DNA from 4 places in the Pseudomonas sp. PVC-5-1 genome. Region 4 is predicted to be linked to each of the others. Evidence: riboswitches for the same ligand, from Rfam matches in the RefSeq annotation. Region 4 holds a riboswitch; each other region holds the start of a gene.

Region 1 (4,501 bases), 1.4 Mb from region 4:
ACGAATTGATAGCCTGCAATGCATTTATTGCGGCTTCTACAGGTGCAGGTACTCGTCCAGCGCCAGCCGGTCGAGCAGTACCTGGTCGTGGGACACCACCACCAGCGCCCCGCGAAACTGCCCGATCATGTGTTCCAGTGCGGCCAGCGACGGCAGGTCCAGGTGGTTGCCGGGTTCGTCCAGCAGCAACAGGTCGAGCGGCCGTTCGCGGTACAGCACGGCGGCCAGTGCTGCCTTCATCCGTTCACCGCCGCTGAGCAGGCCGCTGGGCAGTTCGATGCGGGCCGCATCCAGGCCAAGTTGCGCCAGGCGGCTGCGCAAGTCGCCCTGGGCCAATGTCGGGTTTGCCTGGTGCAGGTGGTCGAGCACGCTGGTATGGCCTGGTAGTGCGCTGCAGTGCTGGTCAAGCAGGGCGGTTTCACCACTGAGGCGCAGGCTGTCGGGCGGTGCTGGCAACTCGCCGTTCATCAGCTTGAGCAGGGTGGACTTGCCACTGCCATTGGCGCCGACCAGACCCACCCGCTGGCCCAGGCACAAGCGCAGGTTCAATGGTTTGCGCGTGCCGCGGGGTAGGTGCAGCGCCTGCAAGGCCAGCACTTCGCGGCCCGGATGACGCTGCGGCGTGGGTGCATGCAGGGTAATGGCGCAGTCCTGCTCGACTTCGCGAGCGGCGTCACGCACTTTGCCCTGCAGCGCCTGCCGGGCGTCGCGATGGTCGCGGCACTGCTTGCCCGCAGTGGCCTGGCTGCGTTCCTGCTGGCGGTCGACCAGGATCTTGGCCTGGTTGGCGTGCCTGGCGTTGCGCCCGGCGCGGGCTTGATGACGTTCCAGGTCTTCGCGCTGGCGCTGCAGTTCGCGCGCCTGGCGTTGCTGCTCCTGTTTCAGCCGGGCAAGTTGCTGTTGGGCCAGCGCCGTCTGGCTGGCTTTCTGGGCCGAATAGAAGCTGTAGTTGCCGCCATAGGCCTGCAAGCCCAGGCTGGACAATTCGACGATGCGCGTCATGTGCGCGAGCAGGCTGCGATCATGGCTGATCACCAGCAAGCCCCGGTCCCAGGCTTCGATCATGCTCAGCAGTTGGGCGCGGGCGTTGCTGTCCAGGTGATTGCTCGGTTCGTCGAGGATCAGGTAGTCCGCTTCGCTGAGCCAGGCGCCGACCAGCGCCACGCGCATGGCCTGGCCACCGCTCAGGCTGTGGGCGGGCTGGTGCCAGTCGAGCTGGCCCAGGCCGTGGCGTTGCAGGTGCCCCTGCAATTGCTCGCGGATATCCCAGCGTTCGCCGACGGTGTCGAAGTCACTGGGTGCGACGCTGCCTTGCTCGATGCGCTCCAGCGCAGCGAGCACCGCGCCCACCTGGGCCAGGTCGGCGACCGTGGCGCTGTGCTCGATCACCTGCTGGTCCAGAAGATGGATGCGCCCAAGGCGCCGACACTGGCCGCTGCTTGGTTCGCGCTGGCCGGCAAGTACCTGCCCGAGCAGGCTCTTGCCCACACCGTTGCGCCCGACCAGGCCGGTGCGGCGTTGGTCGAAGGTTTCGCTGAGGTCGGTAAATAACAGCCTGCCGTCAGGCAAGGCCAAGGAGACGCTGTCCAGCGTCAGGATCGACGTGTTCGTCATGCACAACTCCACAAATGCCGCGACATCTCCGGAGCGAACCGGAGGCTGAAGACTGGCCGTCGAAGGGACGGCGGCATCAATGGCGCATTGGACGAACACCTCGTGACAGGGGAATGCGTAGCCTAACGGATAGAGGCATCGTTGTCGCGGAAAACAGATTCCGCGAGTGCGCCGCGTGCGCTGTAGGAGCGGCCTTGTGTCGCGATAGGGCTGCGAAGCAGCCCCAGCAATTTGTGCCACTATGCTGAAACCCTGGGGCTGCTTCGCAGCCCTATCGCGACACAAGGCCGCTCCTACAAGAGCCAGGGCCGCGCATGCCCCTGGTTCAGCGCCCCATCAAGCGCCTGGTCCAGTCGCCCCCGTGGCTCTGCTGGCAGGCCTCTTCACTGTCAAACCGCACATGCCAGGCCGGATGATCCAGCTGAATGCCGGCCTGCTCCAGCGCAAGGCCTGTCAGTGCCAGCATGCGCACCTTCGCGTCGCCCGCCACGGCGGCGGCCTTGTCGGCCTCTCGCTCGAACACCCAGGTAATACGCAGGCTGGCCGGAAAATTCTCGGGCGCGAGACGATGGGTAAGCCAGCTGAAACCGACGATCTCCGCCTTGGCGGTTTCGCAGGCTTCGGTCAGGCAAACCACCAGTTCACGCTCCAGGCGTGCCATATCGCGCTTGTTCAGGGGTTTCACCGGTGGGCCTCGCTGCTCAAAGCCACCACTGTAACGCAGTTGCGCCACTTGCTGTCGGCCAGCCCGACAGCAATGGTTGACCACCCGCCAGCCACTGCGTAGCCTTGCCACTTCGAGGTTCTTCGGCCAGGCCGAAGCTAAGACGGGAACGCGGTACAAGCCGCGGCTGCCCCCGCAACTGTAAGCACCGACAACGGATCGACACAGCCACTGCGCCCGCGCGCGGGAAGGCGTCATCCCGCCAGCCCGCTGCACCAGCGGGTACATGGAACGGTGCGAGCCAGGAGACCTGCCTCGTCACGTTTTCGACTTTCAACCGGGCGGGGTGATCCGGTGGCGAACAAGCCCGGCCGGCCTGGCCTGCGGCTGTCGTCCTGCATGCCCGCGCCAATCTGCCAAGGGCAATGCGACATGAAAACACTGGCCAAGCTCCCCGTCACCATCGTCACCGGCTTCCTCGGCTCGGGCAAGACTACCTTGCTGCGCCACATGCTCGACAACGCCCAGGGCCGCCGCATTGCGGTGATCGTCAACGAGTTCGGCGAACTGGGCATCGACGGCGAAATCCTCAAGCAGTGCAGCATCGGTTGCACCGAAGAAGAAGCCACCGGCCGCGTCTACGAGCTGGCCAACGGCTGCCTGTGCTGCACCGTGCAGGAAGAGTTCTTCCCGGTGATGCGCGAGCTGGTGGCACGCCGTGGCGACCTGGACCATATCCTCATCGAAACCAGCGGCCTGGCCCTGCCCAAACCGCTGGTGCAAGCCTTCCAGTGGCCGGAAATCCGCAATGCCTGCACCGTCGACGCGGTGATCACGGTGGTCGATAGCCCTGCGGTGGCCGCCGGCACCTTCGCCGCCTACCCGGACCAGGTCGATGCCCAGCGCAAGCTCGACCCCAACCTGGACCACGAGTCGCCGCTGCACGAACTGTTCGCCGACCAGCTGGCCAGCGCCGACCTGGTGGTGCTGAACAAGGCCGACCTGATCGACGCCGAAGGCCTGGCCAAGGTCCGCGCCGAGGTGGCTGAAGAACTGCCGCCGGCGGTCAAGGTGATCGAGGCCAGCAGCGGCAAGCTGCCGCTGGAGGTGCTGCTGGGCGTGGGCGCCGAGTCCGAGGCGCACATCGATGGCCGCCGTACCCACCACGATTCGCATCATGACGGCGATGACCATGACGATCATGACCACGACGCCTTCGACTCCATCTCCATCGACCTGCCCGAAGCCGACGAAAGCCTGCTGCTCGACGCCCTGACCCAGCTGGTGGTGGAATTCGGCATCCTGCGCGCCAAAGGCTTCGCTGCCATCCCGGGCAAGCCGATGCGCCTGCTGGTGCAAGGCGTGGGTACCCGTTTCGACAAGCACTTCGACCGCGCCTGGCGCGCCGACGAGCCGCGCATCACACGCCTGGTGCTGATTGGCCAGGACCTTGACGCCGCCCAGCTGGAAGCGCGCCTGCGCCAGGCACTGGGCGCCTGACGCATGCACCTGCTGCGGACCCAGCCCGGCGGCTTCGTGCCGGATGACAGCATTGCCGACCTCGGCCAGACGCCCGCCGAGCTGGTGATTCTCTGCAGCGGCGATTCGCACCTGGCATTGCTCGCCGATACCGCCGAGCAATTGCCCGAGGATTACCCCAGCCTGCGCCTGGCCAACCCGATGCAGGTACAGAACCATGCCTCGGTCGACCTGTACGTCGACCAGGTGCTGCGCCATGCCAAAGTCATCCTGGTGTCGCTGCACGGCGGCGTCGGCTACTGGCGCTATGGCGTCGAGCAGTTGGTCGAGTTGGCCGGCCGTGGCGTGCAGCTGATCCTGGTGCCGGGTGACGACCGCCCCGACCCGGAGCTGACCAGCCTGGGCAGTGTCAGCGGCGAGCAGGCCGAACGCCTTTGGCACTACTTGCGCCAGGGCGGCAAGGCCAACGCCATCAACCTGTTCAACTGCCTGGCCAGCCAGTGGCTGGGCCGCGACTATGCCTGGGACGAGCCGCAGCCGCTGCCGCGCACTGCCGTGTATCACCCGGCCAAGGGCAGCGCCACGCTGGAGGATTGGTACCCGCAGTGGCACCCCGAGCAGCCGGTGGCGCCACTGTTGTTCTACCGCTCGCACCTGCAGGCGGCCAATACCGCGTTCATCGATGTGTTCTGCCAGCGCCTGCAGGCCGCCGGGCTCAACCCGTTGCCGATCGCCGTGGCCAGC
Region 2 (4,501 bases), 800 kb from region 4:
CCCCCACCCTGCTCACCCAGCGCCTGCAGAGCATCGACGCCCTGCGCGGCCTGGTAATCCTGTTCATGCTCCTGGACCACGTCCGCGAAACCTTCTTCCTGCACCGCCAGGTCAGTGACCCGATGGCCATTGATACCACCGAGCCCACGCTGTTCTTCAGCCGCACCCTGGCCCACCTGTGCGCGCCGGTGTTCGTCTTGCTGACCGGCCTGTCGGCCTGGCTGTACGGCGAGAAACACCAGGGCCGCGGCGATGTCTCGGCGTTCCTGTTCAAGCGCGGGCTGTTCCTGGTGGTGCTGGAGTTCACCCTGGTCAACTTCGCCTGGACCTTCCAGCTGCCGCCCAGCGTCATCTACCTGCAAGTGATCTGGGCCATCGGCGTGAGCATGATCGCCCTGTCGCTGCTGGTGTGGTTGCCACGTGCCGCCCTGATCGCCGTGGGCGCAATCATCATCGCCGGCCACAACCTGCTCGATGGCCTGCACTTCGGCGTCGAATCCGCCCTGCATGTGCCATGGGCGATCCTGCATGACCGGGGTTGGCTGGAGCTCTCCGAAAACCTGCGCCTGCGCACCTCCTACCCGGTGCTGCCGTGGATCGGGGTCATCGCCCTGGGCTACGGCCTGGGCCCTTGGTTCGCCCGTGGCAGCGAGGCCGGCCAGCGTCAGCATCGCCTGCTGCTGGCCGGGCTGATCGCGCTGCTGGGCTTTGTCGTGCTGCGCCTGGTCAACGGCTACGGCGAGGCGCCGTGGAGCGTTTACCCGGCCGTCACGCAAACCCTGATGAGCTTCTTCAACATCACCAAGTACCCGCCATCGCTGCTGTTCCTGGCCCTGACCCTGGGCTGTGGCCTGCTGTTGCTGCGCGCCTTCGAACGCGCCGGCCAGGCCCGCTGGATCAGTGCCCTGGCAGTGTTCGGCGCGGCACCGATGTTCTTCTACCTGCTGCACCTGTATGTACTGAAGCTGCTGTACCTGGCCAGCGTGGCGCTGTTCGGCCGCAACCATGGCGACTACTTCGGCTTCGATGGCATCGCCGCGGTGTGGCTGGGGGCAGTGCTGCTGGCAGTTTCGCTGTACCTGCCGGTGCGCTGGTTCGCCCGCCTGAAGGCGCGGCGGCGCGACATCACCTGGCTGAAGTACTTCTGAAAAGCGTTTTCACCCGGCGGCACGATGGTCTACCATGCCGGCCGCCGGTTTCCACCACGGAATCAATAGGGAATCCCAGGCCCGCCAATTCGGGCCAAACGGAACTGCCCCCGCAACTGTAGGTGCCGAGCCTGCTCCATCAATGCCACTGGGCCACGAACCCGGGAAGGCCGGAGCCAGGCCATGACGCACCAGTCAGGAGACCTGCCGGCCCACATTCACCAACCGGCGGGGTGTCCGGGATTGGCCATCATTGTTGCCCCTGCCGCCAGCTGGGGCTCGGCGATGCCTGTCCGTGCGTTCCTCACCCGAACTGTCCGATAGGAGATCGCCCAGCATGCTGCCCCGTTTTGCCACCCTGCTCGCCGGCCTCGGCCTTACCGGCCTGGCCCAGGCTGCTGCCACCCACTACCCGCTTACGGTCGACAACTGCGGCAAGCCGCAAACCTTCGCCCAGGCACCGCAACGCGCGGTCACCATTGGCCAGGCCAGTACCGAGATGCTCTACGCGCTGGGGCTGGGCGACAAACTGGCGGCCACCTCGCTGTGGTTCAACAATGTGCTGCCCGAGTATCAGGTGCAGAACGCCAAGGTGCCGCGCCTGGCCGACAACGAGCCCAGCTTCGAGGCGGTAGTGGGCAAGCGCCCGCAACTGGTGACGGTGCAGTTCGAATGGATGGTCGGTGCCCAGGGGGCGGTCGCCACCCGCGAACAGTTCGATGAACTGGGCATCCCCACCTACCTGCTGCCATCGGACTGCGAAGGCAAGGACAACCTGGTGGGTGCCGACGGTACTCGCCTGCAGGCGTTTCAGGTCGACACCCTCTACAAGAGCGTCAGCCAGCTGGCGGCAATCTTCGACGTGCAGGACCGTGGCACGGCCCTGAATGCCGAGCTCAGAGGCCGCCTGGACAGTGCCAAGGCGCAACTGGCCGACAAGGACCTGTCCGCCACCTCGGCGCTGTTCTGGTTCTCCAGCGCCGATCTGCACATCGACCCCTATGTGGCGGGCCGCCAGGGGGTCGCCGATTTCATGCTGCGCACCCTTGGCGTGCGCAACGTGGTCGAGTCCAGCGAAGAATGGCCGACCGTAGGCTGGGAAACCCTGGCCAAGGCCAACCCCACCTGGCTGATCATTGCCCGCATGGACCGCCGCCGCTACCCCGCCGACGACTACCAGAAGAAGCTGGCATTCCTGCGTAGCGACCCGGTGACGCGCAACATGGACGCGGTGAAGCACGACCGCATCATAATCCTCGACGCCGACGCCATGCAGGCCGGCATTCGCTTGTTCAGCGGCCTGCAGACGCTGGCCGCCGCCTTCGCCAGCGGCAAAGCAGCCCCGTGATGATGCGCCTGCTACCCTGCATCGCCGTTGCCCTGGCCGCCCTGTTGGCGGCCCTGCTGGCCGGCACCGCCATCGGCGAAACCAACCTGTCGCCCGGCGTGGTCGGCCAGGTACTGGCCAACCACCTGTGGCAGGCCGGCTACCCGGCCGACCCGATCGACGCCGGCATCGTCTGGAACTACCGCCTGCCCCGCACCCTGGTTGCCGCGGCCTGCGGCGCCGGCCTGGCCACCTGCGGCGTGATCCTCCAGGCACTGTTGCGCAACCCGTTGGCCGAGCCTTACCTGCTGGGGCTGTCTGCCGGCGCCTCGACCGGTGCGGTGCTGGTGGGCCTGCTGGGCTTCGGCAGCCTGGCGCTGAGCATGTCCGGCGGTGCGTTCATCGGTGCCCTGGCAGCGTTCGCTTTGGTACTGTTGCTGGCCCGGGCAGCCGGCCCCAGCAGCAACAATGCCCAGGTGATCCTTGCCGGGATCGCCGGCTCGCAACTGTTCAACGCCCTTACCGCCTTCCTCATCACCATGTCGGCCACCGCCGAGCAGGCGCGCGGCATCCTGTTCTGGCTGCTGGGCAACCTCAGTGGCGTACGTTGGCCTTCGGTGTGGCTGGCCGTGCCAGTTGTACTGTTCGGGCTGTTGGTGTGCCTGTGGCATCGCCGTGCCTTGGATGCCTTCACCTTCGGTGCCGACTCGGCGGCGTCGCTGGGCATCCCGGTGCGGCGTACCCAGTTGCTGCTGATCAGCTGCGCGGCGCTGGTGACCGCGGTGATGGTGTCCATCGTCGGCGCCATCGGTTTTGTCGGGCTGGTGATCCCCCATGCCCTGCGCCTGCTGCTCGGCCCCGGGCACAGCCGCCTGCTGCCCGCCAGCGCACTGGGCGGGGCACTGTTCCTGATTGCCGCCGACATCCTGTCGCGCATCTTGATCCCTGGCCAGGTGATCCCCGTGGGCGTAGTCACGGCGCTGCTCGGCGCACCGGTCTTCGCGCTGATCCTGGTCAGCCGCCGGGGGCGCCCATGACGGTCATGACGGCGCTACAGCTGGCCCCCTTGAGTTGCCAGAACCTGGGGCTGCAACTGGCCGGCAATACCGTGCTCAGCGATATCGAACTGAGCGTTGTCGCCGGTGAAACCCTGGGCGTCGTCGGCCCCAACGGTTCCGGCAAGTCCTCGCTGCTGAAGGTGCTGGCCGGGCTGCGCAAGCCAGGCAACGGCAGCGTGCAGTTGCTGGGCGAACCGCTGGCACAGTTGCCCCGCCGCCGTGTCGCCCAGGCCTTGGCGCTGGTCGAACAGCAGGCTGACACCCTCGATGCGATCAGCGTGTTCGATGCCGTTGCCCTGGGCCGCACCCCCTGGCTGTCGGTGCTGGCGCCGTTCTCCCGGGAAGACCGTGCGATCGTCGAGCAGGCCTTGGCCGACCTCGACGCTTTGCACCTGCGCGCACGCCTTTGGGGGTCGCTGTCCGGGGGCGAGCGCCAGCGGGTGCACATCGCCCGAGCCCTGGCACAGCGGCCGCAGGTGCTGCTGCTGGACGAGCCGACCAACCACCTGGATATCCAGCACCAGCTGAGCCTGTTGCAACAGGTCCAGGCCCTGCCGGTAACCACCCTGGTGGCCCTGCACGACCTCAATCAGGCGCTCACCTGCGACCGCGTCGCGGTGCTCGACAAGGGCCGCCTGGTCGCCCTCGGCAAACCGCTCGAGGTGCTCACCCCCGAGCGCCTGCTGAACACTTTCGGCGTGCACGCCCACTACCTCATCGACCCCTTCGACGGCGCGCACATCCTGCGTTTGCGCGCCCCCTGAACAGGAAGTTCTGCCCATGCCGCGCCCTGTCGCCCTGCTGCTCGCCAGCGCCCTGCTCGCGCCCCCTGCGCTGGCCGACTCCGCCCAGTCGCAAAGCAACGGTTTTGTCGAGGATGGCCGCTGGAGCCTGCTCAACCGCAGCGTATTCGACCAGCGCGACTACAAGCATGGCGGGCGCAACAGTGCCGGGCGTAACGCCTACAA
Region 3 (4,501 bases), 800 kb from region 4:
CTGCACCAGCACCGCCCAGCTCCCAAGCTTCGCCCACGCCGAGGCAAAGTCATCGAACGCCATCAACTGCCGCCGGTGCATGCCCGAACGCAACAGCACCCGCTGCTTGTAGCGGTCGTAGCCGATCAGCACGGCGTAGCGTGGCTCGCTCCACCAGGCCGAACCATCCTCGTAACGCAGCAGCACCGGGTTGCCCGCCGCCACCTGGGTCAACAGCGCGTCCAGCTGCTTGTCCAGCGGATACACCACCATGCCGTAGTCGCGCGCCACCCGGGGGATGCCGGTGTCCAGGGCCTCGGCGCCCTGCGGCAGGTTCAGCGGCTTGTCCAGCAGCCCCGGCGTGATCGGAGCCCCCTGTTGCGACAGCACCGCCGCCAATGCCATGGCCCCGCTGTGGTTGGCGTTGCCACGGTAGAACGGCACGCTGCTGATTTCGACCCGCTGCGGCAGGCCCTTGAGGTTGCCGGAGGGTGCGCTGGCGCAACCGGCCAGGCTGGCTGCAACCAGGCAGGCAGCCAGCAGCCGACGAGGGATGGTCTTGAAGGAAGGTTGCTGCATGGACACTCGCTTGCTCCAACGCCGGGCAGGCAGCGCCCGGCTCTGGCCACCGATCATAGGTCGGACAGCGGCGCGGGTATAGTCCGACACCGCTTAGGAGCAAATCGGACCAAGCAATAGACCTTTGGTCAATGGAACGTCACAGGCGAAAGACTAGACTAAAGCAGTGTCTGGAAGGCCAGCGTCGGCGACCGAGCGCGGCCCGTAGAGATGGAGGCACAGATGAGCCTGACCATGGCAATCCTCATGCTGGTTGGCATGTGGCTGAGCGTTGCAGCCGCCATGCTATGGGGTGTACTGCGTATCGTGCGGCGTCATTCCCACCACCACCTGCCACCGCAGGCCCCCGCCAAGCCACAGCCTGTGCGCCGGTCGCGGCGGCATGCCGGGGTGCACTGACTAAAGATTTTCCCTACCCCCATTCGCGGGCTTGCCCGCTCCCACTGGGGCCGCGTAGCTATCTGGCTGACGCGGCACCTGTGGGAGCGGGCAAGCCCGCGAACGGGGCGCGAGCGCCCCGCATTTTTTACATCAACCTTCAGCCGCCTCACGCTTCAACCGTGCCCGACGGGCCAGGATGTTGAGGATCTCGATCGCCGTCGAGAAGGCCATGGCCGCGTACACATACCCCTTCGGTACATGGGCGCCGAAACCTTCGGCGATCAGCGTCATGCCGATCATGATCAGGAAGCCCAGGGCCAGCATCACCACGGTCGGGTTGTCGTTGATGAAGTTGGCCAACGGGTCGGCGGCCACCATCATGACGATCACGGCAGTGATAACGGCAATGATCATGATAGGCAGGTGCTCGGTCATGCCCACGGCGGTGATGATGCTGTCGACCGAGAAGACGATGTCCAGCAGCAGGATCTGGAAGATCGCCGCGGCAAAGCCCAGGGTAACCGTCGACGACACCTTGGCTTCTTCCTTGGCCCCGTGCGGGTCGACGTTCTCGTGGATTTCCTTGGTCGCCTTCCACAGCAGGAACAGGCCACCGGCAATCAGGATCACGTCCTTCCAGGAGAAGGCATTGCCGAATACTTCAAACACCGGGTCCGTCAGCTGGACGATCCAGGCCACCGTGCTGAGCAAGGCCAGGCGCATGACCAGGGCCATGCTGATACCGATACGGCGCGCCTTGGAGCGGTACTCCACCGGCAGCTTGTTGGTCAGGATGGAGATGAAAATCAGGTTGTCGATGCCCAGCACGACTTCCATGGCCACCAGCGTAGCCAGGGCAACCCAGGCGGTAGGGCTAGCGACGAGTTCCAGCAAGTATTCCATTGTTCAAATCCTGCAGCAGCGGTTGGGGGTCAGATTTCCTGGGTGTCTTCTTTCTTGTCGGCGTCCTTGGGCTTTTGCCCTTCGCTGCCGATGGCCTCGCTCAACGCCTGCTGTGCGGCCTTGTTGGTGTCGTCGATGGCCTGCTTGGCCGACTGCGCGGCCTGGTCGAGCATCTGCTGGGCGGATTTCTCGGCCTGCTCGCAACCGGCCAGGGTGAACAGGGCCAAGGCCAGCACCAGCGGCGTGCCGATGGATTTTAGTTGCAGCATGGGTTCCTCGCTTTTCATGTTCCGGCGGCGCACACGGCGCCTGATGGAGTCGCATTCTAAAGAGCGCAACACATCCGGAAAATTCGTATTTTCAGCGGTTATACTTCGGTTTTTACGAATCCGGAACGATACCGATGCTCAACTATCGGCAGTTGCACTACTTCTGGGCCGTGGCCAAGACCGGCAGCATCGCCCGCGCCAGCGAACAGTTGAACCTGACCCCGCAAACCATCAGCGGTCAGATCAGCCTGTTCGAGCAGACCTATGGCCTGGAGCTGTTCCAGCGCGTGGGGCGCCAGCTGGAACTGACCGAAACCGGGCGCCAGACGCTGATCTATGCCGAGCAGATGTTCCAGCTGGGAAGCGAGCTGGAGGCCATGCTGCGGGCCGGCCCGCAGGAGCAGATCCTGTTCCGCGTGGGCGTGGCGGACGTGGTACCCAAGTCCATCGTCTACCGCCTGCTGGCACCGACCATGGAGCTGGACGACGTGCTGCGTATCAACTGCCGCGAAGACAAGCTCGAACGGCTGCTGGCCGACCTGGCGATCCAGCGCCTGGACCTGGTGATTTCCGACAGCCCCATGCCCAGCCACCTGGACATCAAGGGTTATAGCCAGAAATTGGGCGAGTGTGGGTTGAGCTTCTTCGCCACCCCGGCGCTGGCACACCGCCTGGAAGGCCCCTTCCCCGCCTGCCTGCAGGATGCGCCATTGCTTATCCCCGGGCAGGAGACCGTGGTACGCAGCCGCCTGCTGCGCTGGCTGGGTGAGCAGCAGGTGCAGCCACGCATCGTGGGCGAGTTCGATGACAGTGCCTTGATGCAGGCATTCGGGCAGTCGGGCAGCGGCATCTTCGTCGCGCCCAGCGTGATCGCCGAGGAGGTGTGCCGCCAATATGGCGTGGAGCTGATCGGGCAGACCGAGGCGGTGCATGAGTCGTTCTATGCCATTTCGGTGGAGCGCAAGGTCAAGCACCCGGGAATCGTGGCGATTACCGAGGGGGCACGACGAGAGTTGTTTCACTGGTAACAGGCAGAATTGACGCCCCCGCGTTTCAATGGTCATATGCCCGCCAGTTTCAGGTGCCCTGCGCCGCCGCGCGCAGGGTGAAACGGGAAGCCGGTGCGTCGTGTTGCCCACGACAAGTCCGGCGCTGCCCCCGCAACGGTAAGCGAGCGAACCCTTCGAGATACCACTGTGCACTTGCATGGGAAGGTGAAGGTTTCATGCCCCTCGCAAGCCCGGAGACCGGCCTGGAGCTTCACTTGGCAACCCGCGGTGGGCGGGCGCAGGCCGGTATCCGTGCGTGCGCCTGCGTGCACGGTGCGCCTTTGCGTGTTTTCCACCGGGATCCATTCATTCCTGCAGTAGTGGAACGACATGTCCCGTATCTTCAAGCTTCACCCCTTGGCGGCCTGCCTGGCCGTTTCCCTGCCGGCCCTGGCCGATGACCTCGAGCGACAACCACTGGCCCTGCCCTCCACGGCCATCACCGACACGCTCGACAGCCACGCCATCGACCTGGCCACCCCGACCCAGGCTGGCTCGCGCCTGGGCCTCAGCGCCCTGGAGACACCGGCCAGCACCAGCAGCATCAGCGCCGAGCAGATCCAGCAGCGCAACAACCTCACTGTGCAGGACGCGGTGACCCGCTCACCGGGCATCAGCTACATCGGCTCCCCGGGCGACGGCGGCACGGGCCTGTCCGCCCGCGGTTTTACCGGGCACGGCTCGGTGATGACTTTGTTCGACGGCGCACGCCTGTACACCGGTGCCGGCACCCAGACGTTCCCGGTCGACCCGTGGATGGTCGAGCGCATCGATGTCATTCGCGGCCCGGCTTCGGTGCTGTATGGCGAAGGCGCCACCGGGGCGGTGGTCAACGTGATCCCGAAAAAGCCGTTTGCCGGCGAGGTACGCAACCACCTGCGCCTGGGCTACGGTTCGTGGGACCGCCAGCAGCTCGGCCTGGACAGCGGCGGCAGCCTCGGTGAGCGCCTGAGCTACCGCCTGGCCCTGAACCAGCAAACCGGTAACGGTTGGGTCGACCGCACCCCGTCACGCAGCCTGGCGCTGAGCGCCGCGCTGCGCTTCGATGCCAGCGACGACCTCAGCTTCACCCTCGCTCACGACCGTGGCGATGCGCAGCCTGCCAACTACTACGGCACCCCGCTGATCGACGGCCACTACCGCAGCAGCCTGCGCAAGAAGAACTACAACGTGCAGGACGACGTGCAGCATTACGTCGATGAATGGACACGCCTGAATACCGACTGGACGTTGAACGATCACCTCAGCGCCAGCAACCAGCTGTACTACATCAAGAGCCGCCGTCACTGGCGCAATGCCGAGGAGTACAGCTGGGATGCCGGGCGCCAGCAGCTGCTGCGC
Region 4 (4,501 bases):
GGCGGCCCAGCAGTTCGGGGGCTACCTCGCCACCGGCGAAATGGCGCATGTCACGGCGTTCGCCGATGGCCCGATAGATCGCGGCGCGCTCGGCGTCGCTGTAGGCGTGTTCGCTCATGGTCGCAACAGCGCCGCCGCCGCATCAGGGTTGGAGGGAAAATAGAAGTGCACGTAGGAAGCCGTCAGCCGACCCAGGCGGTACACCGCTTCGTTGCCGCGCCCGCCGTTGGGGCTCAGACCACGTGCGATCGGCTCCAGTACGGTACTGGTCAACGAATGGTGATAGGTGTGACCGCGCAGGGTGCCTTCCGGCAGTTCCACCGCCTGCAGGGCCAAGGCAGCCAGGCGCTTCTGCATGGTCGCTTCGCCCGGCAGCAGGCCGAGCAGCTCGGCACGCTCGCCGGCCACGTCGGTCAGGGCATCGAGCAGGTACAGCATGCCGCCGCACTCTGCCAGCAACGGTTTGCCCTGGGCGTGATGGGCACGGATCGCCTCGCTCATCGGCGCGTTGGCAGCCAGGGCGTGGTGGTGCAGTTCGGGATAACCGCCCGGCAGATACAGGCTGTCCACTGCTGGTAGTTCGCGGTCATGCAGCGGCGAGAAAAACTCCAGCTGCGCGCCCAGGTTGCGCAGCAGGTCGAGGTTGGCGCCATAGGTGAAGGCAAAGGCCTCGTCCCGCGCCACGCCAATGCGCACACCGGTCAACGAGGCGACACTGGCTTGCGGCTCGGGTTCGGCAAAGGTCACTGGCGGCGGCAAGGCGGCATCGCAACTGGCGCCAAGCGCTTCGGCAGCGGCATCCAGACGAGCGTCCAGGTCGTTCAGCTCGCTGGCCTGGACCAGCCCCAGGTGGCGGCTGGGTAGCTCTATACCGCGCTCGCGGGACAAGCCGCCATACCAGCGCAGGCCTTCGGTCAGGCTACCTTCCAGCAGTTGCGCGTGGCGCAGGCTGCCCACCCGGTTGGCCAACACACCGGCAAACGGCAGGTCCGCCTGGTAGCGTGCCAGGCCCAGGGCCAGGGCGCCAAAGGTCTGGGCCATGGCCGTGCCATCTATCACCGCCAGTACCGGCACGCCGAAGTGACGCGCCAGGTCGGCGCTGGACGGCGTGCCGTCGAACAGCCCCATCACCCCTTCGATCAGGATCAGGTCGGCCTCGCCGGCTGCCTCCCACAGTAGGCGGCGGCTTTCCTCGGCGCCGATCATCCACAGGTCGAGCTGGTACACCGGCGCGCCGCTGGCCCGCTCAAGGATCATCGGGTCGAGAAAGTCGGGGCCGCACTTGAACACCCGCACCTTGCGCCCAAGGTTGCGGTGCAGGCGGGCCAGGGCGGCGGTGACGGTGGTCTTGCCCTGACCAGAGGCCGGTGCCGCGATCAGTACCGCAGGGCAATGGCGCGACTGGCTCACAGTTCCACGCCCTTCTGTGCACGGATACCGGCCTGGAACGCGTGCTTGAGCATGCCCATTTCGGTCACGGTGTCGGCCAGCTCGATCATCTCGGGTTTCGCGGCACGGCCAGTGACGATCACATGCTGCATCGGTGGGCGGGCCTGGATGTCGGACAGCACCTGGTCAAGGTCGAGGTAGCCGTGCTTGAGGGCGATGTTCAGTTCATCGAGCACCACGAACTGCACGGCAGGGTCTTGCAGCAACTGGCGCGAAACGGCCCAGGCGGCTTCGGCGGCGGCGATGTCGCGCTGGCGATCCTGGGTTTCCCAGGTAAAGCCCTCGCCCATCACGTGGTAGCGCACCTGCTCGGGGAAACGGCGGAAGAACAGCTCTTCGCCGGTGCTGTTGCGGCCTTTGATGAACTGCACCACACCGCATTGCATGCCATGGCCCAGTGCGCGCGCGAGCATACCGAAGGCCGAGCTGCTCTTGCCCTTGCCATTGCCGGTCAGTACCAGCAGCAGGCCGCATTCGTTGGGGGAATTGGCGATGCGTTCGTCGATGATCGCCTTCTTGCGCTGCATGCGCGCCAGGTGGCGTTCGTCGCGTTCGGTGGCTTCGCTCATCAGGGTTCTCCGCTGGCTGGCGCCCGCGGCAACGCGCGGCGACAGATAAAAGGCGGGCAGACGGAGAACGCGCAGGGGCCGTGGCCGTAGGCAACGGTGCACCGCGCATCACCCTCCGTGATGCCGTTGGCAGTATCAGGCCGGTCTCCGGGCTTGTGAGCGGGCCTTGGCCCAGGCCTGCGCGCCTTCCCGGGTGCTGGCACCCAGTGGCCCTGCGCGGCCGCGACTCACCTACCGTTGCGGGGGCAGCGCCGGAATCGCGCCATGCTGGCACCCACCGGCTTCCCAGTTTCACCCTGCCCAGTCGGGGCTGGCAGGGCACCTGAAACACGCGCGAAGGTTAGAGGGTTGGACCGGGAGCGTCAATCGAAGCGGGCCGCTTTGCAGCCGAACAGGCTCCGCCTGGGTAATGGCCAATTCACCTTGTTGTGCCACACTGAATACAGTGATATCACATAGCCATCATTTTCAGCTGAACGCGATCACAACTACAACAGGAGAGCGCAGCATGCGAGGCCAGATCATCAACAACCCGCGCCTGGAGTTTCTTGCTCCGGTGCTGGAGCGCTGGGGCGACTGTATTGACCGCTTCAACCAGTTTGCTGGCGATGCCGAAGCACCTTACTGGCATGGCGCTGCCGCCAATACGGGGCTGCTTGCCGCAGCGGCCTGGCAAGCCGAACTGGCGGCGCTGCAGCAGTTTGCCGGCAAGAAGCAGCGCGACGAAGGTGAACACGAAGGGCGCTGCGACCTGTCGATCAGCAGTGCCGATGAAGCGCTGTACCTCAGTGTCAGTCAGCGCTGGCCAAGAATCGCTCGGCTGGACATGGCCGACGCCCTGCAGCAGACCACTGCCCTGGCGCGCCAGGTGGCCTACCCCAGCCAGTTGAAAGCTGGTGCACTGTTCATCAGCCCGTGGAAGGCTGGCCAGCATGCCAGCCCCGAGGAACTGCAGGACCTGGTCGACGATCTGCAGAAACATACCGCCTGTGCCATCGCCTGGTACTTCCCGTATGCCTATCGCAAGTTGCACAACGAACTGGGGCAGTATTTCCCGGGGGTGGCGTTGTTGCTCAAGCAGGCTTGAAGCAACTTCGGCTCGGGCCGGGACCGGAACTCGTTTCGCAAGCGCGACTTGGCCGTTGTGAGAGCGGGCGTGCCCGCGAAGAATCCAGCGCGGTGGCTGGCACCGGCTGCGCCGGTGTTCGCGGGCGCGCCCGCTCCCACAGAGCCCTATTTAAGTCTCCTGTCGTAGTGAAGCGAGCCACCGCAGGTGCCCCACGCCCAGCCTTCATGAGGAGCCAGTTCCGATTACTGGTATTACACGACTGCGGTTTCTGACGATTTTTGCTCTTGCTCTTGCTCTTGCTCTTGCTCTTGCTCTTGCTCTTGCTCTTGCTCTTGCTCTTGCTCTTGCTCTTGCTCTTGATCTTGATCTTGATCTTGATCTTGATCTTGATCTTGATCTTGATCTTGATCTTCGCGACTTCAGGAGGCCGAGCAGAGGTCTTGCGGAGGGAGGTGACGGGCATGGATGCCCGTCAAGCGCTGAGGCCCCATGGATGGGGCCTGCAGCGCGTCCTCCCGGGAGCAAGACCGGCGCGAGGGAACCCCGTAGCGTAGCGGAGGGGCCGGATGATGGGAGCGCAGCGTTTTTTGGTTACTTTTTGTCGCGTTTGACAAAAAGTGACTCGCCGTAAGGGCGAAAAGGTGAGTCAGCGTCGCCATCATAAATGGACTATGCGCGAGATCAAAACCAGTACTCTTCCGCTCTTCGCTCTTCGCTCTTCGCTCTTCGCTTTCAAGCGTGGGCATCAACAACAAGGTCAACATTCATTCTCGAAGGTGGCGCTTATTCACCTTTCCGCCCTTACGGCGGGTCACTTTTTGTCAAACGCGACAAAAAGTAACCAAAAAACGCTGGCTCCTATCATCCGGCCCCTACGCTGCGCTCCGGGGTCCCCTCGCTACGGGCCTGCTCCCGGGAGTACGCGCTGCAGGCCCCATCCATGGGGCCTCAGCGCTTGACGGGCATCCATGCCCGTCACCTCCCTCCGCAGTCCCTTCGCTCGGCCTCCTGAAGTCGCAATCGGCGGTGCCTGAACTACCGCGCGCTTAAAAAGCAAAAGCAAAAGCAACGGCAACGGCAACGGCAACGGCAACGGCAACGGCAACGGCAACGGCAGTTGGATGGTTCCGGGAACCTGGCGAATGTCACCGACCTCTCAATTCATAGGCCCTGTTAGGAGGACGCCGCCCCATGAAACACCTGACGCCTTGGTTATTGGCCGCCAGCCTGACTGCCTGCGGCGAAACCGCCCTGCTGAATGTACTCGACGGTAGTGGCCCAACCCCCCAGCTGCCTGCTCCGGTCAAGACCACCCTCCCCACCGTGAATATCGCCCCGGCAGTGGGCTGGCCCAAGGACGCCAAGCCCGAGACAGCACCAGGCACTCAGGTGAAAGCGTTCGCCAGCGGGCTCG

The links. A riboswitch is a leader RNA that binds a small molecule or an ion and turns the genes downstream of it on or off. The one in region 4 is predicted to bind cobalamin.
Region 1: linked by a shared signal. The riboswitch ahead of cobW (cobalamin biosynthesis protein CobW) and the one ahead of cobO (cob(I)yrinic acid a,c-diamide adenosyltransferase) in region 4 are both predicted to bind cobalamin.
Region 2: linked by a shared signal. The riboswitch ahead of AC2T3R_RS09595 (ABC transporter substrate-binding protein) and the one ahead of cobO (cob(I)yrinic acid a,c-diamide adenosyltransferase) in region 4 are both predicted to bind cobalamin.
Region 3: linked by a shared signal. The riboswitch ahead of AC2T3R_RS09605 (TonB-dependent receptor) and the one ahead of cobO (cob(I)yrinic acid a,c-diamide adenosyltransferase) in region 4 are both predicted to bind cobalamin.

The regions. Positions count from the first base shown of each region.
Region 1 is NZ_CM172024.1:2,664,942-2,669,442, forward strand. Features, by position in the region: gene AC2T3R_RS12075 (ATP-binding cassette domain-containing protein) at 37-1,614, opposite strand; gene AC2T3R_RS12080 (hypothetical protein) at 1,940-2,299, opposite strand; cobalamin riboswitch at 2,398-2,610, shown strand; gene cobW (cobalamin biosynthesis protein CobW) at 2,711-3,778, shown strand; gene cobN (cobaltochelatase subunit CobN) at 3,782-4,501, shown strand, end outside.
Region 2 is NZ_CM172024.1:2,107,987-2,112,487, reverse strand. Features, by position in the region: gene AC2T3R_RS09600 (acetyltransferase domain-containing protein) at 1-1,148, shown strand, start outside; cobalamin riboswitch at 1,177-1,374, shown strand; gene AC2T3R_RS09595 (ABC transporter substrate-binding protein) at 1,486-2,496, shown strand; gene AC2T3R_RS09590 (FecCD family ABC transporter permease) at 2,496-3,512, shown strand; gene AC2T3R_RS09585 (ABC transporter ATP-binding protein) at 3,509-4,297, shown strand; gene AC2T3R_RS09580 (OprD family porin) at 4,314-4,501, shown strand, end outside.
Region 3 is NZ_CM172024.1:2,113,826-2,118,326, reverse strand. Features, by position in the region: gene AC2T3R_RS09630 (peptidase C39 family protein) at 1-615, opposite strand, end outside; gene AC2T3R_RS09625 (hypothetical protein) at 781-957, shown strand; gene AC2T3R_RS09620 (TerC family protein) at 1,090-1,842, opposite strand; gene AC2T3R_RS09615 (hypothetical protein) at 1,872-2,111, opposite strand; gene nhaR (transcriptional activator NhaR) at 2,246-3,139, shown strand; cobalamin riboswitch at 3,174-3,381, shown strand; gene AC2T3R_RS09605 (TonB-dependent receptor) at 3,491-4,501, shown strand, end outside.
Region 4 is NZ_CM172024.1:1,310,958-1,315,458, reverse strand. Features, by position in the region: gene bluB (5,6-dimethylbenzimidazole synthase) at 1-118, opposite strand, end outside; gene AC2T3R_RS06060 (cobyrinic acid a,c-diamide synthase CobB) at 115-1,410, opposite strand; gene cobO (cob(I)yrinic acid a,c-diamide adenosyltransferase) at 1,407-2,018, opposite strand; cobalamin riboswitch at 2,140-2,359, opposite strand; gene AC2T3R_RS06050 (hypothetical protein) at 2,527-3,105, shown strand; gene AC2T3R_RS06045 (hypothetical protein) at 3,092-3,550, opposite strand; gene AC2T3R_RS06040 (PQQ-dependent sugar dehydrogenase) at 4,279-4,501, shown strand, end outside.